DNA from 3 places in the Aquamicrobium sp. genome. Region 1 is predicted to be linked to each of the others. Evidence: riboswitches for the same ligand, from Rfam matches in the RefSeq annotation. Region 1 holds a riboswitch; each other region holds the start of a gene.
The links. Region 1 has a riboswitch for thiamine pyrophosphate ahead of thiB (thiamine ABC transporter substrate binding subunit). Riboswitches for the same ligand answer to the same signal wherever they lie in the genome.

Region 2: it holds a riboswitch for thiamine pyrophosphate, as region 1 does, so the genes downstream of both, M9945_RS20960 (ABC transporter permease) here and thiB (thiamine ABC transporter substrate binding subunit) in region 1, are expected to answer to the same signal.
Region 3: it holds a riboswitch for thiamine pyrophosphate, as region 1 does, so the genes downstream of both, thiM (hydroxyethylthiazole kinase) here and thiB (thiamine ABC transporter substrate binding subunit) in region 1, are expected to answer to the same signal.

The regions. Positions count from the first base shown of each region.
Region 1 covers NZ_JAMLIE010000003.1:428,345-435,791, reverse strand. Annotated here, with positions in the region: gene M9945_RS19540 (M48 family metalloprotease) at 1-301, opposite strand, end outside; gene thiQ (thiamine ABC transporter ATP-binding protein) at 562-1,272, opposite strand; gene thiP (thiamine/thiamine pyrophosphate ABC transporter permease) at 1,269-2,906, opposite strand; gene thiB (thiamine ABC transporter substrate binding subunit) at 3,199-4,200, opposite strand; TPP riboswitch at 4,239-4,353, opposite strand; gene M9945_RS19520 (hypothetical protein) at 4,434-5,468, opposite strand; gene M9945_RS19515 (thiamine diphosphokinase) at 5,644-6,291, shown strand; gene M9945_RS19510 (ABC-F family ATP-binding cassette domain-containing protein) at 6,294-7,447, shown strand, end outside.
Region 2 covers NZ_JAMLIE010000005.1:84,239-91,685, forward strand. Annotated here, with positions in the region: gene M9945_RS20950 (GGDEF domain-containing protein) at 110-1,477, opposite strand; gene M9945_RS20955 (ABC transporter substrate-binding protein) at 1,611-2,546, opposite strand; gene M9945_RS20960 (ABC transporter permease) at 2,585-3,328, opposite strand; TPP riboswitch at 3,441-3,543, opposite strand; gene M9945_RS20965 (heme-binding protein) at 3,609-4,049, opposite strand; partial or broken gene M9945_RS20970 (transporter substrate-binding domain-containing protein) at 4,076-4,708, opposite strand; gene M9945_RS20975 (amidohydrolase family protein) at 4,768-5,877, shown strand; gene M9945_RS20980 (amidohydrolase) at 5,900-7,240, shown strand; gene M9945_RS20985 (SDR family NAD(P)-dependent oxidoreductase) at 7,233-7,447, shown strand, end outside.
Region 3 covers NZ_JAMLIE010000005.1:130,154-137,600, forward strand. Annotated here, with positions in the region: gene M9945_RS21170 (thiamine pyrophosphate-dependent dehydrogenase E1 component subunit alpha) at 1-521, opposite strand, end outside; gene M9945_RS21175 (SDR family NAD(P)-dependent oxidoreductase) at 567-1,424, opposite strand; gene M9945_RS21180 (MmgE/PrpD family protein) at 1,612-2,979, shown strand; gene M9945_RS21185 (SDR family NAD(P)-dependent oxidoreductase) at 3,007-3,753, shown strand; gene M9945_RS21190 (YbaN family protein) at 3,888-4,310, shown strand; TPP riboswitch at 4,358-4,454, shown strand; gene thiM (hydroxyethylthiazole kinase) at 4,507-5,313, shown strand; gene thiE (thiamine phosphate synthase) at 5,310-5,948, shown strand; gene thiD (bifunctional hydroxymethylpyrimidine kinase/phosphomethylpyrimidine kinase) at 5,945-6,745, shown strand; gene M9945_RS21210 (3-oxoacyl-ACP reductase) at 6,763-7,447, shown strand, end outside.

The DNA of each region.
Region 1 (7,447 bases):
AGGCGTTGATGGCGGGCGAGTTGAGGATGGTGATCTGGTAGGTCTGGTTCGGATTCTCGGGGTCGAGCGTCAGCGAGCCGACGACGCGCGCCACCATGCGCTCCAGCTTGGCGTCGGAATATTCGCCGCCATAGGTGGCGAGGATACGCGGGTGCTGCTCGCGCGCCAGCGCGGCCATGCGGTCGTTGCGGGTGACGGTGTCGACCGTCACCGGGTTGGTCGAGGGGCGGAAGGCGTCGTCCGTGACCCCGGTCAGCGCCTGACACCCGGCAAGGAGGAGCGCAAGGGCGACGACGGGCATCGTGACGAACCCTGTCGGGCCGCGCCGTGAGGAGCGGGCCGGCCAAAGGGCTGTCCGGTCCTTCAATGCGTCCTTCATCGGGGTCGACAGGGCTCCGTGTCCTTTCTTTCGAGCGTCCGGCTGCGTAGATGATTCCAGCCGCAGGATGCAGGCCGGCCTATGTCAATTCCGTAAAGGAAACAACCCGAACCGCCATCGCGTTCCGGTGTCGCGCGCAATTGTGTCCGCTTCCGGGCGAAGGCGCGGCGGGTCAAGTACGTTCATGCGCCGATATAGGCGCGGAAGCCGGCGGGGGCGTTGGCCGAGAACATCACCTCCACGGGAGCGAAGGCGGCGATACGACCCTCGTCGACGAAGGCGATGCGGCGGCAAAGCGCGCGCGCGTCGTGCGGCTGGTGCGTCACCATCAGGATCGTCATCTTCCGCTCGGCGTGGAGATCGCGCACCAGATCGAGCATCTCGCGGCGCAGCGCCGGGCCGAGCGAGGCGAAGGGCTCGTCGAGCAACAGCACCGGCCGGTCGCGCACCAGCACCCGCGACAGGGCGACGCGCTGGCGCTCGCCGCCCGACAACTCGGCCGGCAGCCGCTTCTCCTTGCCGGAAAGCCCGGTGCGGGCGAGCGCGGCGGCGATGTCGGCGCGGTCCCGCTCGTTCAGCTTCAGCGACGGCGAACGGCCGAGGCCGACATTCTGCTCGACGTTCAGATGGGCGAAGAGGTTGTTCTCCTGGAACACCATCGAGACGGGCCGCGCCGCCGGCGGCAGGCGCGTCAGATCGTCGCCGCCGATCAGTATGCGTCCGGCAGTGGGTCGCTCGAAGCCGGCGACGAGGTTGAGCAGGGTCGATTTTCCCGAGCCGCTCGGCCCCATCACGGCAACGATCTCGCCGGCCTCGACCGCGAGGTCGAAGCGCATCGGCGCCTCGCCATAGCTGAACTCGACCGCCTCGAGCCTGACATCCGCGCCGCTCATCGCCTGTTCCTCCCGCGTTCGGCCAGCATCATCAGGCCGAGGCAGACCACGCCGAGGATCAGCGCCAGCCCGGCCGCGTCGGCGGTGCGGTAGCTGCCCATGCGGGCATAAAGCAGATAGGGCAGCGTCTGCACCGCGTCCGAGCCGAACAGGGCGATGACGCCGAGATCGCCGAGGGACAGCGCCATGGCGAAGGCGAGCGCGGTGAAGGCCGGACGGCGGATGGACGGCCAGTCGATCAGCCTGAGGCGATTGAAGCCCGATATGCCGAGCTGCGCGGCCAGCTTCTCGTGGCGGGCGCTCGCCGCGTCCCAGGCCGGGCGGATGGCGCGCACAGCGAACGGCATCGCCATCACCGCGTTGACCGTGACGACCATGATGGGGGCCATGGCGAACAGCCGCCCCGTGCCTTGCAAGGCAACGAACCAGCCGGCGCCGAGGACGATGGGCGGGACGACGAGGACAAGGCTGGCGCCGGTGTCGAGCATCCGCTCGAGAAGCGAGGGCCGTGCCGTGCGCGGCCGCTTCATTTCCAGCGCCCTCCGCGCCGCGACCAGCGAGAGCGACAGGGCGACGCTGAGCAGCGCGGCGGCGAGCGCGAGGACGAGGCTGGTCACCGTCGCGGCATGGACGGCCGGGTCGGCGGCGAGGCGGGCGAGGTCGGCCTTCAGGCCGGCGATGGCCACCGCCGCCAGCGGCCCGGCGACGAAGGCGAGCGCGGCGAGGATCAGCGCGCCGTTGACCGCGCGCTCGGCCCGGCCGGCGACGGCAGGCCGGCGCGGGGCAACGGGGAGGTTCGCATCGCCGGTCATGTCCGCGCCGAGCCGCATCAGGAAGGCGACGGCGCAGACGGTGAGGCCGATCTGCAGCGCCGTCAGCGCCACGGCGCGGGCGGGGTCGAAATCGAAGCGCAACGCCTGATAGATCGCCACCTCCAGCGTGGTCGCGGCCGGGCCGCCGCCCAGCGTCAGCACGATGGTGAAGGAGGTGACGCACAGCATGAAGACGAGGCCGGCGACGCCGGGAAGCGCGGCGCGCAGCGCCGGCCACTCGATCAGCCGGAACGAGGCGCGCGCGCCCATGCCGAGCTGCGCCGCCAGCCGCCACTGGTCGGCCGGCACCGCCTCCAGCGCCTGGAGCAGGAAGCGGGTGGCGAGCGGCAGGTTGAAGAAGACATGGGCGACGAGGATGCCCGAAAGCCCGTAGATGCCCTGCCAGCGCGTGCCGGTGAGCATCGTCAGCGTGTCGGCGAACAGCCCGGCCCGGCCGAGGAGCGCGAGGACCCCCATGGCGGCGACGATGGCCGGCAGCGCCAGCGGCAGCGCGAACAGCTTGAGGATCAGCCCCCGGCCGGGAAAGGACGGGTGCCGCGCCAGCGCCCGCGCGACGAAGACGGCGGGAGCGACCGACAGCAGCGTCGACAGCGCCGCCTGCCACAGGGTGAAACCGACGACGCGCGCCAGATAGGCGTCGAAGGCGGACGCCGCGCCCGACCAGTCGCGCGCGGCGACGAGAATCAGCCCGGCGAACGCGCCTCCGACCAGCAGCCCGACGAGGCCGAGCCCGGCGACGCCGGCAAGGACGCGGCCGTCGCGCGGCGGGGATCTGGTCTGTGCCGTGTCCGATGCTTCCATGGTCGCCCCGCCCCTCATCCGGCCCTACGGGCCACCTTCTCCCCGTGGACAGGGAGAAGGGGATGGCGGCAAGGTCCTTGCTTTCCCTGCGACCGTGGCGATCGGATCAGGCATCGCGGCAGCGTCCCTTCTCCCCGTTCACGGGGAGAAGGTCCCGGCAGGGGGATGAGGGGCAGCGGAAGCGCTCCGGGGAACAGTGCTGCGCTGCGCCGGCTGGGCTCATCCATCACAAGACGACGGTCGCCGAACCGGCGCACGGCGTAGGTTCGCATTCGGGTCGAGGCCGGCCGCGCTAGCGGCTCATCACGTCGAGCCATTCCCTGATCCAGGCCTGCCGGTTCTGCGCCACTTCCTGCGGCGTGAAGGTCAACGTCTTTGCCGGCTTCACGGCCCGCTCGAACGCCGCGTTGAGCGGCCCGGAGGTCGGGGCGGCCGGGAACATCCAGTTGGTCTCGGGGATCGCATCCTGGAAGGCCGGCGTGGTCATGAAGTCGAGGAACTTCTGCGCCAGCGGATTGGCCTCGCCCCTGACGGTGCGGGCCGCCACCTCGACTTGCAGATAGTGCCCTTCGGCGAAGGCGGCGGCCTTGTAGCGCTCCGATCCTTCCGCGATCTCGTGATAGGCGGGCGAGGTGGTGTAGGACAGGACCATCGGCACCTCGCCATTGGTGAACAGGCCATAGGCCTCGCTCCAGCCGGGGGTGACGGTCAGCACCCTGCTCTTCAGCTTGGCCCATGCTTCAGGCGCCTCGTCGCCATAGACGGCCCGGACCCAGAGCAGCAGGCCGAGCCCCGGCGTCGAGGTGCGCGGGTCCTGGATGGCGATCTTGTCGGCGGCGTCGCCCTCGACCAGCTCCTTCAGGCTCGCCGGCGGTGCGGGAACCGCCTCGCTGTCGTAGACGAAGGCGAAATAGCCGTAGTCGTAGGGCACGAAGGTGTCGTCGTCCCAGCCGCCGGGAACGGAAACGCGCTCCAGCGATACGCCGTGCGGCGCGAAAAGCCCGGTCTCCCTGGCCTCGAAGGTCAGGTTGGTGTCGAGTCCGAGGACGATGTCGGCCTGCGTATTCGCCCCTTCGAGCCGGAGGCGATTGAGCAGCGCCACGCCGTCGGCGACGGCGACGAACTCGACGTCGCAACCGCATTCGACCTCGAACGCCTTCTCGACCGCCGGGCCGGGGCCCCAGTCGGCTGTGAAGCTGTCATAGGTGTAGACGGTGAGCTTGCCTTCAGCCGCGGCAGGCGCGGCGAGGAGCGCCAGCGTGGCCGCGGCAAGGATGATCTTTCTGTTGCGCATCGGCGCCTCCTTCTTTTGCGTTGCAAGGGAATGGCGCCATACGAGAAGCGTCTAATCCCTCCGCCGGTATGAACCGGATCAGGTTCCGCGGGTTGGCGTTCGCGCCTCTCAGCCGGCGAGCGAAACTCGCCGCCGGCACCCCGTTAGAGCATCGAAAGAAATAGGGCGGCGCGACCGCGGAAGCAAGCCTTTGTCGCGGCGGCGCGGGCGTCTGGTTGCGCCTGTCCGCGCGCTCAGGCCGGGTCTTGCCGGTGCGTTCTCAGGATGAATTCCGCCTGTTCCCGCACGGACGGCGAGCGGTCCCGAAGCAACGGCGTAGCGATGCGCCGCGCGACCAGTCCGTCGACCTCATGGCGAATAAGGCCCGACGTCGCGACCCGGCGCACGATGGCCGACCGGTCATTCGCGCTCGCTTCGATCACGGGGATGCGGGGCGCGCCATGATCGAGAGGCCGGTGGCGGTAGGTCGTCTCGCGACACCGCAGGCCCATCGACTTGTCGATCCAGCGCCATGTCCACCCGTCCGGCCATGTCGCATGACCGTCGATCAACGCCTGTGCGGCGACGGCGCGAACCGATGGCTGAACGGCGTCCCGGGCGAGCGTTTCCAGATGGGCGTCGAGGCTTCCTTCCCGCAGCGCATATCGCAGGATTGTCGCCATCGGGCCAGTGCGACGGGTGCGGATGCTTGCCGCCAGGCAATCCGCCACGTCCGGGCGGGCGAACGCCGTGCGCAGCACATGCCGCTCGTCCGTCCATCGCCCCCAGCTGTTCTCCCTTGCGAGAAGGGTCAGCGCGGCCTCCGCAACGATGGCGGGCGCGGTCATCGGGAAACAGCGCGCCGCGCATTCGGCCGCGGCCTCCCGCACGGGAGCGGCCCAGTCGTTCAGGCGCCACGCGATCGCAGCGAAGAGGAAGGGGCTCGGTATCGGAGCGTCGAGACGCCGCAGCGCCGCCTCGCGGACGTGGCCGTCCCTGTGAAACAGGAAGAGAAATTCGAGGCCGGAAACGCGACCGAGCTGATCGATGTCGGCCATGCAGGGCGAAAAAAGGCGGACCAGGAGCGGATACTTTCGCCGCCATCTTCGCAGGTTCGCGGCGTGCGCTATCTCGCTGTCGGCTCGCACGACGATCGCGGGCGGAAGCGCGTTGATCGCGTCCAGCATGCCGTCGAATTCGCGGCTGATGGGCAATTGCCGTTCCAGCCTCGATCCCAGATCGTTCAGTCCGGCGCGCAATCCGTCCGGTAAAACCGAGTTCATCGACATGCCTGAGTGTTCCGCTTGTCGCGGCATTCCCGATCAAGGCGGCGGTTTCATGGCCGCCATCTCAACGTTGCGACCGAGCTTCGCACCCCTGGCGAGGGGCTGCAACGGATCGCGGAGGGAAACCCGCCGCCGGCGCGCTTCCTCTGCGGCGGCCTGCCGTGATAGAGGCGGGGCCATGACCCGCTTCGCGCTTCTCCTCGGCGGCGACCTCGTCGTCACGCCGCGCCTCTCCCGCCAGCTTGCCGGCACGCGGGTGATCGCCGCCGATTCCGGCATGCGCCATGCCGCCGCGCTCGGGGTGACGCCCGAATTGTGGACCGGCGATTTCGACTCGGTCGAGGAGGGGCTGCGCGCCCACCATGCCGGCGTGCCGATGGAGATCTTCCCGCCGGAAAAGGACCAGACCGACGGCGAGATCGCGGTCGATGCGGCGCTGAAGCGCGGCGCGCGCGAGCTGGTGCTGGTCGGCGCGTTCGGCGGCGAGCGGGCCGACCACGCCTATCTTCATCTCGCCGCCGCGCTGCGCCTTGCCGGCGACGGCGTCTCCTGCCTGCTGACCAGCGGCGTGCAGGAGGGCGTGCCGCTCCTGCCCGGGCGCGAGACCGAATTCGATTTCGAGGATGGCACGCTGTTCAGCGTGCTCGCCTTCTCCGACCTCGCGGGGCTGACCCTTTCCGGCGCCAAATGGCCGCTTCAGGACCGTTTCGTGCCGTTCGGCTCGTCGCTGACGCTTTCCAACGAGGTGCGGGGGGCGCTGACGGCGTGCCTTGCGCAAGGCCGCGCCCTCGTCGTCGCCCGCCCGACCTCCCATTACGCATTGTGACCATGGCTCCTCCGCTTCTCCTGCTCGACGACATCAGATTGACATTCGGCGGCGCTGCGCTGCTCGACGGGGCCGCGCTTTCCGCCTCGGCCGGCGACCGGATCGCGCTCGTCGGACGCAACGGCTCGGGCAAGTCGACGCTGCTCAAGATCGCCGCCGGCATGGTCGAGCCGCAGGAGGGCGAGGTGTTCCGCCAGCCGGGCGCGACCGTGCGCTATCTGCCGCAGGAGCCGGACTGGCAGGGGGCACGAACCGTGCGCGCCTATGTCGAGGCCGGCCTCGGCCCCGCCGACGACCCCTATCGCGCCGCCTACATGCTCGAAAGCCTTGGGCTCAGCGGCGACGAGGACCCGGCGACGCTGTCGGGCGGCGAGGCGCGGCGCGCCGCGCTCGCCCGGGTGCTGGCGCCCGAGCCCGACATCCTCCTGCTCGACGAACCGACCAACCATCTCGACCTCACCACCATCGAATGGCTGGAGGGCGAATTGCAGCGGACGAAGTCGGCGCTGATCGTGATCTCGCACGACCGCCGTTTCCTCGAACGGATCTCGCGGGTCGTGGTCTGGCTCGACCGTGGCGTGACGCGGCGGCTGGAAAAGGGCTTTGCCCATTTCGAGGAATGGCGCGACGCGATCCTTGAGGAGGAGGAGAAGGAGCAGCACAAGCTCGGCCGCCAGATCGTGCGCGAGGAGCACTGGCTGCGCTACGGCGTCACCGCGCGGCGCAAGCGCAACATGCGCCGGCTCGGCGAGCTTCAGGCGATGCGCGCGCGCCACCGCGGCCACAAGGGCGCGGAAGGGCTGGCGACGATGACCGCCTCGGAAGGGCCGGAATCCGGCAGGCTGGTCATCGAGGCCAAGGCCATCTCCAAGAGCTATGGCGACATCGCGGTCGTGAAGGAGTTTTCCGCCCGCATCCAGCGCGGCGACCGCGTCGGCTTCGTCGGGCCGAACGGGGCGGGCAAGACGACGCTGCTCAAGATGCTGACGGGGATGCTCGAGCCCGATTCGGGGACGGTGCGGCTCGGGGCCAATCTCGAGATCGCCGCGCTCGACCAGAAGCGCGAGCTCGATCCGGGCGAGACGCTGGCGCACTACCTGACCGACGGGCGCGGCGACAGCGTGATCGTCAACGGCGAGGAAAAGCACGTCGTCTC
Region 2 (7,447 bases), on a different contig from region 1:
TGCGGCGGCCAGCCTGGTCTCGATGGCCTTGAGCGTTTCCTCGTCGTCGTGGCGGCGAACTTGTGCCCTTGCAATGTCCTCCTCGACACGCTCGGGGGCCGGACCGAGGCTATACGCGCCTGCTGCTCGCCTCTGTGCCAAAGCTCGGCACCGGCTGGCTCGGCGGGCTGGAGAACGACCCCGCCTTCTCGCGCGTCGGCCGGGCATCGCTGCTCGGCAACGGCTGACGGCCGGCGGGCCCGGCTACGGCAGCAGGCACCAGCGGCGGGGGCGTCTTTATCCGCCCGCGCCCGGCGCTGGCGGCTCTTCCGGTGCGGGGGCCGGCGACGGAATGTACCTCGTCGGCGTGGCAAAGGCGGTCGCGGCCGCTCGCCTTGGCCCGGTAGAGCGCGTCGTCGGCGCGCTTGAGGACATCGTCCATCGCCATGCCCGGATGCGCGGCGGCGCTGCCTATGCTGACCGTCATCGGGGCGAGCGCCCGGCCGGTATCGAGCGGGTTGTCCCTGACCGCCTGCATGATCGTCTCCGCCACGGTGGCCGCGGCTGCGTTTGCGCTCGCCGGCAGCAGGACGGCGAACTCCTCGCCGCCGAGCCGGCCGAGGCTGGCCCGCGGCGGCAGGACTGTCGAGGCGACCTCGACGAAATGCCGGAGCGCCTTGTCGCCGACGGCGTGGCCGTGGCGGTCGTTGAGCTGCTTGAAATGGTCGAGGTCGAGGAACAGCAGCGTCCCCGCGCCGCCGTCGCGGCCCTGCGCGAAATGGCGCGAGCAGGCGTCGATGAACGCGCGCCGCGACAGCGCGCCGGTCAGGTCGTCATAGGCCAGCGCCCGCTCCAGCCTCGCGACGGTCCGTCCCTGAACGAGCAGGATCGCCGACAGGTAGACCAGCGGGAACACGAGGATGCGGATGGACGAGACGGCGAGGTTCCACGCCGTCGGGTCGGCGAAGTAGCTCGAGCCGTCGATGCCCGACGCGATCGTCACGAACCTCGCCAGGAAGAAGGCCGAGACCGTGGAGGCCGAGACGATCGCGAACACGACGAACGCGGCCGGCGCGTCGGCGTTTCCCCGGCCGCGCCAGATCGTGCGGGCGATGGCGGCGAAGATGACGGAGGCCGTCCCGGCGCCGATGACGCTGGTGACGCCGCCCTGGATAAGTGCGAAGGCGACGTGGAAAACGGTGAACGCCGCGACGACGGCCGCGATGGTGAGCGGGCGCAGCGCCGGCATCGACAGGAACTGCCGGAAGCTCGACAGCAAAAGCAGGCAGGCGAGAATGACCAGCGGCGATTCCGGCAGGCCGATCAGGTTGGGCGGCAGGACCAGCTTTCCGGCGGCGCCGAGCCCGATGGCGAACGAGCCCAGCATGGCCGAGGCGGCGAAGCTCGACAGGCCCGCCACCCGCGACGCGCGCAGGCAAAGGAAGATGATCGCCATGATGGCGATGGCGATGGCCGAGGCGATGAGGATGAAAGTCACGTGATATGCCGCCCTGCGCTCGCCCCCGATCCGCCGCACCGAAACCCATGCCCTAGGGATAGGCGATCTTCCTCAACGTCAGGTTAGGCGGTCGAGGAAAATCTTAGCGATCGGCGCGCGGCCCTGTGGATATTCACTCCAGCTCGACGGCGATGTCCTCGACAGCCGGCGCCTTGCCGATCAGCCCGCGCCCGGCCATGAAGGCGCCGAAGCGGGCGTAGCGGGCGCGGTCGAGGGCGAAGGGCCGCTTGGCGAAGCGCGGCAGCGTGTCGGTCCAGGCCTGACGGTTGAGCGCGTTGTCGAGGTCGGGATAGGCGCGCACGAACAGCGCCCAGCTCTCCTGCGGATGGTTGGTCAGGTGCACCGCGCCCTGCTCGACCGCCTCGAGGAAGCGCTTGAGGCGCGCGTCGCCGGCGAGGTCGGGCCGGGTGACGAAGATCAGCTCGTCATAGGCCGGAACGCCGTTCTCCTCGGGAAAGAAGGCGCGGCCTTCATGGCCTTCGAGCCGGATCTGGGTCAGCTCGAAATTGCGGAAGCCGCCGATGGTGGCGTCGACCTGCCCGGAGATCAGCGAGGCGGTCAGCGCGAAATTGACGTTGACCAGCTCGACGCTCTTCGGGTCGACGCCGGCCGTTTCCAGCATCTGCCCGAGCATCGCGTCCTCGAAGCCAGAGACGGAGAAGCCGATGCGCTTGCCGGCGAGGTCGCCGATCTCCTTGATCGGGCCGTCGGCGAGGACGGTCAGCGTGTTGAGCGGCGTCTCGACCAGCGTGCCGAACCGGACGAGCGGCACGCCGGCCGCGTGGTCGAGATAAAGGTTCGGCTGGTAGTGGATGCCGATATCGGCCTGGCCGGAGGCGACGGCGCGCGGCACGATCGACGGGTCGGACGGCGGCAGCAGCTCGACCTCGAGCCCGGCCTTCTCGAACAGGCCGAGCTCGCGCGCCACCACCAGCGGCGCGTGGTCGGGATTGACGAACCATTCGAGCAGGACGGTGAGCCTGTCGGCGGCTTGCGCCGCGCCGCCCATGGCGAGGCCGAGGAGAAGGGCGAGGGCCGTCTTGCGTATCATCTTCGGTTTCCTTTTGTCGGGTTGGTGAAGGGGGATCATCGTTCCTGCGCCCAGGGCGTGAGGCGCGGCGCCAGCGCGTCGACCGCCCGGCGCAGGGCGAGCGTCAGCACGGCGAGGATCGCCATCGCCGCGAACACCGTGTCGGTCTGCATGCGGGCATTGGCCTGGATCATGACGAAGCCGAGCCCCGCCGAGGCGCCGACCCATTCGCCGACCACCGCGCCGAGCGGCGCCAGCGGCGCGGCGACGCGCAGGCCGGAGATCAGCGCCGGCAGCGCCAGCGGCGCGCGCACGTGGACGAGCGCCTGCCAGCGGCTCGCCGATGTCAGCGCCGTCGCGTCGAGGATCTCGGGGTCGATGCGGCGCAGGCCGTCGGCGAAGGCCGAGGCGACCGGAAAGAAGATGATGAGCGTCGTCATCACCACCTTCGAGGCCATGCCGAAGCCGAACCACAGGACGAGGACGGGCGCGAGGACGAAGACGGGAAAGGCCTGCAATACCAGCACCAGCGGCCAGACCATGCGGCCGAACCGCGGCAGCGCCGCGACGGCGAGCGCGGTCGCGATGCCGAGCAGCGTCCCCGCCGCGAAGCCGGCGGCGATCTCGCCCGTCGTCACCAGCGTGTGGTCGAGGAGGTGGCGCCACTGGCGCGGGAAAACCGCGATGACGTCGAGGGGCGCGGGCAGGATGTAGCGCGGCGGCGCGACCAGCCACACGATGGCCTGCCACGCCGCGACCAGCGTCAGCATCGTCCGCACCGCCCCCGACAAGGCGCGCATCGCTTTTCTCCTACCGGCGGGAAGCGGGTGGCTCGGGCAGGGATAGAAGAAGCATGGGCGATCTCCCGACTTTCATCACGGAGATCCGGTTGAGCGAAGAAGAGGAAATCGGCCTTGGCCCTTGTTCCGTTCCTACGCCGGCATGATCCGGATCAGGTTCAAGGGTCCGGCTCACCGCCGTCTCAGCGCCGTTCGGCGCTCCCCTCGGAATGGATCATCTCTAGAGCGCCGGCCGCCGCGCCGTCAAGCCTTTCGATCGAAGGCGGTGCGGCGCGGAACGCTATTGCGCCGGATCGCCGGTGTCGCCCTGCAATCCGGCCGCCTCGATGCCGTGGAGGGCGCAGATCTCGTCGTTCGGCGAGGTGTCGCCGCTGATGCCCACCGCGCCGACGATGCCGCCCGCCGCGTCGCGCACGAGCACGCCGCCCGGCACGGGCACCATGCGGCCCTGCGACATGTCGGACAGCGCGTTGAAGAAGTGCGGCAGGGCCTCGGCGCGGCGGGCGAGCTCGCGTCCGCCGAAGCCCATGCCGAGCGTGCCCCACGCCTTGCCGGTCGCGATCTGCGGCCGCAGGAGCGAGGAGCCGTCCTCGCGCATCATGCAGACGGTGACGCCGCCGGCATCGAGGACGACGACGGTCAGCGGCGCCAGCCCGAGTTCGCGGCCTTTCGCCAGGGACTGCGTGCAGATCGTCTGCGCCTGCGCCAGTGTCACGGTCATCGTCTTGCCCTTCCCTGTCGTCGTGTTCACACGCCCTGCGGCGCGACCGGCTCCCCGGCGAGGCCGCGCGCGTCGAAGATGCGCCTTATCGCCGCCGCGGCTTTCGCGTTCTCCAGGAACTCCGCGACAAGCGCCGACGCCTGCGGCCTGTCCTTCGGGACGGCGATGGAGATGCTGGTCTCCTGGAACGCGTCCTCCATGACGACGGAGCCGGGGAACCGCGGCTGAACGGCGCGCAGATAGTCCTCCGAAAGCGCGATCGCGTCCACCGCGCCGTGACCGAACCGGGCGACGGCCTCGTCGACGTCGCGCGCCTCGCTGGCGCGTTCGCCGCCGAAGGTGCGGATCGCGGCGCGCAGCGTCGTGGTGCCGGCGATGCCGACGAAGGCCATTCCGCGCGCCCGGTACTCGGCGATGGTGCGGCTCGCCGCGCTGCCCGCGATCAGGAACGTGCTGCGCAGCAGGTAATAGGCCGGGCCGAACGCGACCTTGGCGCGGCGTATGTCGTCCACCGGCATGAAGGCGACGTCGATCTCGCCGCGCGCCAGCGCGTCGGTGCATTCCCCCGAATTGGGAAAGACGCCGAAGTCGACGGCGAGGCCGAGCGTCCCGCCCAGCGCAAGGAAGATATCGGCGGTGACGCCGTGCGGCGCGCCGTCCTCGCCGACGGCGACGAAGAAGACGCCGGCTTCCGGCGCGCGTCGCCGGGTCGACCGTCATGCCCGGCCTCATCGACACCCATATCCATTTCGCGATGTGGGGAATGGACCTGATCGGGCATCAGGGCAGCAGCCTCGCCTATCTCGCGTCCGAGACGGTCTTCAACATGGACTACGTGCTGCGCGGCGGGTGCACGGCCGCCCGCGATCTCGGCGGACTGGACGCCGGCTTTCGCGACGCGGTCGCCCAGGGCCTCGTTTCGGGGCCGGAGATACAGACGAGCATCACGTTCCTGACGCCGACCAGCAGCGTCCTGGACCGCACCACCAGGCACGGCATCAAGTCGCCGCCGTTTCCGGGCACGCCCTATCCGGTCTGCGACGGCCCCGACGAGGTCCGCCAGCGCGTGCGCGAATGCGCCCGGGCCGGCGCCGACGTGATCAAGATCGGCTCGACCGGCGCGGTGAGCTCCGCCAAGTGCCCGCCCTGGAAGCCGGCTTTCAACCGCGCGGAGGTGGAGGCGGCCGTCGACGAGGCGCACGCGCTCGACCTGCCGATCGCCTGCCACGCGGTCTCCGGGCCGGGCGTCGGCGTCGCCATCGAAGCCGGCGTCGACACGCTGGAGCACGGCGCGGAGCTGACGCCGCGCCTCGCCGACATGCTTGCGGAGAAGGGCATCTGGTATATCCCCACCCTCGCCGCCTACAGGCTGCATGCGGAAAACGGCCCCGACTGGAAAAAGGAACGCGCGCGGCAGGTGGAGGCCCAGCACCGCGAAAGCGTGAAGATGGTGCTGAAGGCCGGCGCGCCGATCGCGATGGGCTCGGACGCGGGCGGCTACGGCCTCGACTTCGCGCTCGAGCTGCAGATGCTGGTCGAGGCCGGCCTGACGCCGCATCAGGCGCTGGTCTCCGGAACCGGGGATGCGGCGCGCTGCATCAACATCGCCGACCGCACCGGCACGTTGAGGAAGGGCATGCAGGCCGACATTCTCGTCGTCGACGGCAACCCGTTCGACGATGTCGGCATCCTGCGCCGGCGCGAAAGGCTCGGGCTCGTCATGAAGGCGGGCAGGGCCGTCTGCGGCCGTCTGGCAGGGTCCATTTCTGAAAAGGGCGGCGCGGGCGGTGCGCGCACCGGCGACCTCGGCCGCCGCTTCTTCAGCTGACGAACGCATGAGGCATGACGCGATGGCTCTCTCGAAGGAAGAACTCAAGCAGCGGGTCTGCGCCGAGATAGACAGGCGGGCGGACGAGATCGTGGCGCTCAGTTCCGGCATCCTCGCAGACCCCGAAACCGGCTTCTTCGAGGAGCGCACGTCGAGGATCGTGCAGGAGAAGTTCCGCGACATGGGCCTCGCCTTCGAAAGCGGTCTGGCGCGCACCGGCGTCAAGGCCAGGATGCGCGGCGGCTCCGACGGGCCGACCGTCGGGATCCTCGGCGAGCTCGATGCGATCCTCACGCCCGACAGCCCGGTGGCAAACCCGGCGACGGGCGCCGCGCATGGCTGCGGCCACAACGCCCAGATCGCGTCGATGATCGGCGCGGGCATCGGCTTGCAGACGGTCATGGAGCATCTCGACGGCGACGTCGTGCTGTTCGCCGTGCCGGCGGAGGAATGCATCCAGATCGAGGAGCGCCTGGAACTGCGCAAGGCCGGCGCGCTGGAATTCGTCATCGGCAAGCCGGAACTCGTCCGCATCGGCGCGTTCGACGACATCGACATGGTCACCATCACGCACACGCCGCACGGGCTGGACGACAGCCATGCGAGCGTCGGCGACACGCACAACGGAGCGCTCGTCAAGCGCATCCGGTTCAGGGGCGTCGCCGCTCACGCGGGCAGCTTCGCCCACAAGGGCGTCAACGCCCTGAAAGCGGCGCTCCTGTCGATCTCGGCCATCGACGCCCAGCGCGAACGCTTCGCGGAGAGCGATCTCGTCCGCATCAGCCCCGTCATCACCAAGGGCGGCGACGGCACCAGCTCGGTGCCTTCGGATGTGCGGATCGAGACGATGGTGCGCGCGCGCACGGTCGAGGCGATGCGCGAGGCGAGCCAACTCGTCGATCGCTGCATGAGGGCGGGCGCGCTGGCGATCGGCGCAGCCGTCGAGATCGAGACCGTCTCCGGCTACATGCCCAACAACCCCGACAAGCGCCTGATCGAGCTGCAATATCAGAACTGCGCGCAGGTCGTCGGCAGCGCGCGCATGGGCGTGGCCCGCCACCAGACGGGTTCCACCGATGTCGGGGACCTGAGCATGCTGATGCCGGTCGTGCATCCGCGCAGCGGCGGCACGGTGGGCGCGCCGCACAGCCGCGACTATTACGTGCGCGACCATGTGCTCGCCGCGGTCAACCCCGCGAAATCGATGGCGATGCTTGCGATCGACCTTTTGTATGACGGCGCCGCCGAGGGCCGGTCCGTCCTGCGCGGCGCGCAGCCGAAGCTGACGAAGGAGGAATACCTCGCGCTTCGTCGCGGGTTCGACGCCGGCGAGGTCTTCGACGGAACGGCGAATCTTGGCTGACGGGGGCACCGGCATGATCGCGGAACAGTTCGCGGGGTCGGCCTTCATCGTCACGGGCGCGGCGTCCGGCATCGGCAAGGCGGTCGCGACCGCGCTTGTCGATCGCGGCGCGGCCGTGCTCGCCGTGGACGCGTCCGGGGACGGGCTGGAGCGCTTGTGCCGATCGTCCCTCGCCCGGGAACGCATCGTGCCTGTCGAGCTCGATCT
Region 3 (7,447 bases), on a different contig from region 1:
CACAGGCTGGCGATGTTCAGGCACTCGTGCACCAGCCCCTCGGCGAGCGCGCCGTCGCCGAAATAGACCACGGCGATCTCGCTTTTGCCGCGCGCCTTCAGCGCCAGCGCGCTGCCGGTGGTGATCGGCAGGCCGGCGCCGACGATGCCGTTGGCGCCCAGCATGCCGAGCCCGAGGTCGGCGACGTGCATCGAACCGCCGCGCCCGCCGCAGATGCCGGTGGCGCGGCCGAGGATCTCGGCGAAGAAGCCGGTGAGGTCGACGCCCTTGGCCAGCGTGTGGCCGTGGCCGCGATGGTTGGACGAGACCGTGTCGCCGGGGGTGAGGAACTCGGAGACGGCCGAGGCGACCGCCTCCTGCCCGATCGACAGGTGGAGGAAGCCCGGCACCCTGCCGTCGAGGAAGAGCTGCTGCAACGCCTTCTCGGCCTCGCGGATGATCGCGGCGCGCCGGTAGATGGTCTTCAGCGCCGCGACTGGCGTGTTCTCGGGCGGGGCGTCTGCTTTTGTCTTGCGGCTCATCGCGCGGCTCTCTTCGTCCCTGTCGCGTTCATCGGTAAGGCGGCTTCAGTGCCGGCGCACGCCGCCGTAGGGCGCCCACGACCCGGCCTGATAGAAGCCCGCATCCACGGCCATCGACACGCCCGTCACCGCCGAGGCGTCGTCGGACAGGAGGAAGGCGGCGACGGTGCCGATCTCCGACGGCTCGACCATGCGGCCGAGCGTCGAGTTGGCCTGAAGCAGCGCGACGTCGCGGTGGCCGAGGTCGATCTGCGCCTGAAGCGCCGGGGTGCGGGTGTAGCCGGGCTCGATGGCGTTGACGCGGATGCCGGCGCGGCCCCATTCGCCGGCGAGGTCGCCGACGAGGTTGGTAACGGCCGCCTTGCCGGGGCCGTAGGCATGGAGCGGCGTCGAGCGCCGCGCGGTGACGGAGCTCAGCGCCACAAGGCTGCCGGCGCGGCGCGGCAGCATGTGGCGCGCCAGCTCGCGCAGCGACAGGAAGGTGCCGCGGAAATTGACCGCGTAGATGCGGTCGAACACCTCCATCTCGAGCTCAGCCGGCGGCTTCGGCGTCTGCACGATCCCGGCCGAGGTGATGCCGCCGGCGATCGGCCCCATCTCGCGCTCGACCGCCGCGACGGCCTCGATCACGCTGTCTTCCTGCGTCACGTCGAGGTGGAACGCCTTGCCGCCGATGCGCTCGGCCACGGTGCGGGCCTGCTCCATGTTGACGTCGAGCACGGCGACCTTCGCGCCGCGCGCCGCCGCGACCTCGGCGCAGGCCGCGCCGATGCCGCTCGCGCCGCCGGTGACGACGACGACCCGGCCGGCGAGCTGACCCTGACCGGTAGGCTGGCCACGATCCCCGGGCCGATCCCCGCCCGCAGGCTGGCCGCCATCCGCAGACTGACCGTGTCGCGACATTCTCACCTCCCTCGTCTTTTCGGCAAGAATGACATAAATGAATTATGAGTCAATTGTCATTTTGTTGACGTCCGCCCTCGCAGGCTCTAGCCTGCATACGGGTGCCGGGTGCAGAAAGGCCATGGAGAGGCCGCGAACGGGACCGTGCGGAAAGGCCCCGGCGGTCGGGCCGACAGGGAGGACGACAATGACCATTCAGGAAGAGCTGGCGCGGTTCACGTCGCGGCTGGAGCCGGCGACCATTCCGGACGCGATCCGGCAGAAGGCCCATGCCTGCCTGCTCAACGGCTACGGCATCGCCATGGCCGGGCTGGCGACCCCTTACGAGCCGGTGGCGCGCGCGGCCGCGCTTTCGATGTATGGCGGCACGGGGTATAGCGGCAGGGGCGAGGCGACGCTGCTCGGCAGCGGCGAGAAGACGAGCGTGACCGGCGCGGCGCTGGCCAACGGCGCGCTGTTCCACGGCCGCGGGCAGGAGGACACCTGCGGCGCGGCGCATCTCGGCGCGGTGATGATCCCGCTCTTGATGGCGCTGATCGAGAGCGGCCGCGGCCGGCTCGACGACCTGATCCCGGCGATGATCGCCGGCTACGAGGTCGGCGGGCTGTTCGAGGAGCTGCTGGCCGGCGACACCACGCCGAAGGGCTTTCGCGCCACGACGATCTACGGCGTCGGCGCGGCGGCGGCGGCCGTCGCCCGGCTCTACCGCCTCGATGCGACACGCACCTCGGCCGCGCTCGGCAACGCCGTCTCCTTCTCCGGCGGCCTGCTCCAGTGCTTCGCCGAAGGCACCGACGAGTGGCGCTATCAGGTCGGGGTCACGGCGCAGGCCGGCTGGAGCGCCGCCGAGCTGGCGCGCGCCGGCTCGGTCTCCCTGCGCGAAGGCTATGAGGGGGCCAAGGGTCTCGCCCGCGCCTTCGCCGGGCGCGGGCTGGACGCGGCGGCGGTCAAGGCGCGGATCGGCCGCGACTGGCAGACGCAGCGCGTGGCGTTCAAGCCATTCCCGGTCTGTGCCTTCAACCAGACGCCGGTGACGGCGGCGCTCGCCTTGCGCGAAAAACTCGGCGGCCGCCGCGTCGAGGCCGCGGTTGTGCGGATGAACCCCTACGAATGCGGCTATGCCGGCATGGACAGCAAGGGGCCGTTCTCGACCATCGGCGGCACGCTGATGAGCATCCCGTTCTGCATCGCCCAGACGCTGCTGCGCGGCGCGCCGTCGATGGCGATGATGACCGAGTATCATGACCCCGAGATCAACGCGCTGGTCGAGCGGGTCGATCTCGTCGCCGACGAGGGCGTGCCGACCCTGTGCTGCCGGATCGAGCTGCGCCTCGAAGGCGGCGAGGCCCTGGCGGAAGCCTGCGACATGACGCCGGCCGATTACGTCTGGAGTTTCGACGATCTGAGGGCCAGACTGGAAAGGACGGCGGCGCAGGAAGATCTGCCGGCCGACTGCATCGCCGGTCTCGTCGCCTTCTGCGCCGACCCGGCGGGCGTCGGGATCGCGGCGCTCAACGCCGCCTTCGACAGGGCGCGGCCGTTGATAAGGCGCTAGAAACACCGGCCGGGGGAGGGGAACAGGATGGGCGACCTCGTCATTGTCACCGGCGGCGCGAGCGGCATCGGCGCGGCCGTCGCCGCGCTGCTGCGCGCGCGGGGCTGTCGGGTCGTCGTCTTCGACCTCGCGCCGGACCAGCCGGGCTTCGCCGGCTGGCTGCGCGTCGACGTCTCGGACGAGGCGGCGGTGGAAGCCGCGCTCGCCAAGGTCGAGGACGGGCTCGGGCCGGTCTTCGGCCTCGTCAACGCCGCAGGCGTCCTCGGCAAGATACACGCGCCGCAGCGATTGCAGATGAGCGACTGGGACCGCGAGATCGCGGTCGACCTGCGCGGCACCTACCTGACATGCCGCGCGGCCGGCGCGCGCATGGCCGCGCGCGGCGCCGGCGTCATCGTCAACATCGCCTCGATCGCCGGCATGACCTCCGGCCCCCTGCACGGCTACGGGCCGGCCAAGGCCGCGGTCATCAGCCTGACGACGACGCTGGCCGGCGAGTGGGGCCCGCGCGGGGTGCGCGTCAACGCGGTCTCGCCCGGCTTCACCCGCACCGAGGCGCTGGAGAAGGGCATCGAGGCGGGCGTGCTCGACCCCGGAACGCTGTCGCGGCCGAGCGCGCTGCGCCGCCTCGTCGAGCCGGGCGAGATCGCCGCCGCCGTCGCCTTCCTGCTCGGGCCCGAGGCGAGCGGCATCACCGGCGTCAACCTTCCCGTCGACGCCGGCTATCTCGTCGGCGTCACCTGGCAGCCCTATGGCGGCCTGCGCGGCGGGTGAGGGGCCGTCGCCTTGCACAAGCCTTGATGTTCTGCCCCGGCGGGCCTTTACCGGAGGCTCCGGCGCGATACCTTTGTCCGGTGCGCGGGCGGCCTGCGCGCGGGAGCCGGTGAAGGAGGCGTTCGCGTCGAACCATGAAGGCGGATGAACCATCGGAGCGGCCGGCGCGCCGCCATCCGCTCGGCGCGGCGCGGCGGGCGGGGCTCGTCGCCCTCGGCTGCCTGATGCTGGCGCTTGCCGTCGTCGGGGCGTTCCTGCCGGTGATGCCGACGACGATCTTCCTCATCCTCGCCGCGTGGTTCTTCGGGCGCTCGTCGCCGCGGCTGGAGGCGTGGATGCTCGGCCACCCCCGCTTCGGCCCGGTGCTGCGCGACTGGCGCGAGCACGGCGCGATGCCGCGCCGGGCGAAGTGGCTCGCCTGCGGCGGCATCGCCCTCGGCTACGGCCTGTTCCTCGTCGGCGCGCGCCCGAACCTCTGGCTCGCGCTCGCCGTCGCCGCGCCGATGATCGCCTGCGCGGTGTGGCTCGCCATGCGGCCGGAACCGAAGGATATCTGAACCAGTTTTCGCGTGACAAGCGCGGCCGGCTCTGCGAAGGTCGCGGCGTTGAGAGACAGGGGCGCTCGCCGCAAGGTGGGCTGAGAAGCACCCTTCGAACCTGAACCGGATAATACCGGCGGAGGGAGTCGCTCGGGGCCTTCGCGCTTATCCCGCCTTTCGCCCCTCGCGTCCTGCTCCGCCCGAAAGGAGCAAGATGACCGACGAAACCCTTAACCCCGCGACGATGCTGACGGCCATGCGGCGCGAGCGGCCGCTCGTCCACTGCATCACCAACTACGTCGCCATGAACATCGCCGCCAATGTCGTGCTGGCGGCCGGCGCGTCGCCGGCGATGATCCATGCCGAGGCCGAGGCCGGCGAGTTCGCCGCCATCGCCGGCGCGCTGACGGTCAATATCGGCACGCTGTCGCCGGACTGGGTGAAGGGCATGCGCGCGGCCGCGACGGCCGCGGCGGCGAACGGCAGGCCGTGGGTACTCGACCCGGTCGCGCACTACGCCACCGGCTTCCGCCGCGAGGCGACGGCCGGGCTGCTCGCCCTGTCGCCGACGATCGTGCGCGGCAACGCTTCCGAGATCATCGCGCTCGCCGGCGCGGCGAGCCGGGGGCAGGGCGTCGACAGCCGCGATTCCGTCGCCGCGGCCGAGGATGCGGCCCGCGCGCTGGCCGGGAGCCACGACACCGTCGTCGCCGTCACCGGCGCGACCGACTTCGTTACCGACGGCAAGCGGGCCGTGCGCATCGAGGGCGGCTCGCCGCTGATGCCGCAGGTCACGGCGCTCGGCTGCTCGCTGACCTGCGTGGTCGGCGCCTTCGCCGCCGCCTTCCCGCGCGATCCGTTCGATGCGACGGTCGCGGCGCTCGCCCTGTTCGCCGTGGCCGGCGAGAGGGCGGCGGCCGAGGCGGAGGGGCCAGGCTCGTTCGGCTGGCGCTTCCTCGACGCGCTCGCCGCGGTCGACGAGGCCGCGCTGGAAGCCGAGGCGAGGATCGGGCAGGCATGAGGAAGCGCTTCGACCTCTCCTTCTACCTCGTGCTCGACCCACCGCTCTGCGGCGCAGCCGGCGTCGTCGAGACCGCGCGCGCGGCCGTCCTCGGCGGCGCGACCATGGTGCAGCTGCGCGACAAGGAGGCGGACACGATCGCGCTGATCGAGATCGGCCTTGCCCTGAAGCAGGCCCTTGCCGGAACCGGGGCGCTGCTTATCGTCAACGACGACGTCGAGGCGGCGCGCGCCATCCGCGCTGACGGACTGCATGTCGGGCAGGAGGACATCGACGTCACTGCCGCCCGCGCCCGCATCGGGCCGGACATGATCCTCGGCCTCTCGGTCGAGACCGAGGCGCTGGCCGCCGCGATCGACCCGGCGCTGGTCGACTATGCCGGGGTCGGGCCGGTCTTCGCCACGGCGACCAAGCCGGGCCACAAGCCGCCCATTGGCCTCGACGGGCTGGCGCGGCTCGTCGCCGCCTGCCCGGTGCCGGCGGTCGCCATCGGCGGGCTGAAGGCCGCCCACGCCCGCCCCGTCCTGGCGACGGGAGCCGAAGGGCTCGCCGTCGTCTCGGCCGTGTGCGGGCAGCCCGACCCACTCGCCGCCGCGCGCGCCATCGCCGCTGCCATCGCGGAGGCACGGGCATGATCGCCAACGTTCTCAGTATCGCCGGCTCCGACCCCTCGGGCGGGGCGGGCATCCAGGCGGATCTCAAGGCCTTCTCGGCGCGGGGCGTCTACGGCATGGCCGTGATGACCGCGCTGACGGCGCAGAACACGCAAGGCGTTTCCGGCGTCCACCTCGTGCCGGCGGAGTTCGTCGCCCGGCAGATCGAGGCGGTGTTCGCCGACGTGCGCGTCGACGCGGTCAAGATCGGCATGATCGCCACGGCGGAGATCGCCGAGGCCGTCGCCGACGCGCTCGCCGCGCACCGGGACGTGCCCGTGGTGCTCGACCCGGTGATGGTGGCCAAGGGCGGCGCGGCGCTGCTCGATCCGGCGGCGGTGGACGCGCTCACGCGCCGCCTGCTGCCGCTCGCCAGCGTCCTCACCCCCAACCTGCCGGAAGCGGCGGCGCTGCTCGGCGCGCCCGTCGCAACAAGCCGCGCCGAAATGGCGGCGCAGGCCGCGAAGCTGCGCGCGCTCGGCGCGGGGGCGGTGCTCATGAAGGGCGGCCATCTCGACGGCGACGACAGCCCCGACGTGCTGGCCACAGCGGGCGAGCCGCTCTGGTTCGAAGGCCGCCGCCTCACGACCCGCAACACCCACGGCACCGGCTGCACCCTGTCGAGCACGCTGGCGGCGGAGCTGGCGAAGGGCAGCCCGCTGCCCGAGGCCGTGTGCGCGGCAAAAGCCTATGTCGCCGAGGCCATCGCGAATGCGGAGCGGCTCACCGTCGGCTCCGGCCACGGGCCGGTCCACCATTTCCATGCGCTCTGGCGTTAGACCGAAAGGAACATCTCATGTCACGACCCATCGAGGCGCAGACGGTCCTCATCACCGGCGCCGGGCGCGGGCTCGGCGCGGCGATCGCCGAGGCGTTCGCGCGGGAAGGGGCGAAGGTCGCCATCAACTACCGCGCCAGCCGCGATGGCGCGGAGGCGCTCGCCGCGCGGCTCGGGCCGCGGGCGCAGGCCTTCCGCGCCGACGTGCGCGAGGCCGACGAGGTCGAGCGGCTGGTGGCCGAGGTGACGGAGGCGCTCGGCGCGCCGACAACGATCGTCCACAACGCGCTGGCGGATTTCAGCTTCAACGGCGACGCCCGCGCCCGGATCGAGGCGCTGTCGTGGGAGGACATGGCCTCGCATCTCGGCACCGCGGTCCGGGGCGCGCTCAACCTGATGCGGGCGGTGCGCCCGGCGATGGAAGCGGCCGGCTTCGGCCGCATCGTCACCATCGGTACGAACCTCTTCCAGAACCCGGTCGTGCCCTATCACGACTACACCGCCGCCAAGGCGGCGCTGCTGTCGCTGACCCGCACCGCCGCGACCGAGCTCGGGCCGCTCGGCATCACGGTCAACATGGTCTCCGGCGGCCTGCTGCGCACGACGGATGCGAGCGCGGCGACGCCGGAAGCGGTGTTCGACCTCATCGCCGCCAGCACGCCGCTGCGCCGGGTGACGACGCCGCAGGAGGCGGCGGACGCCG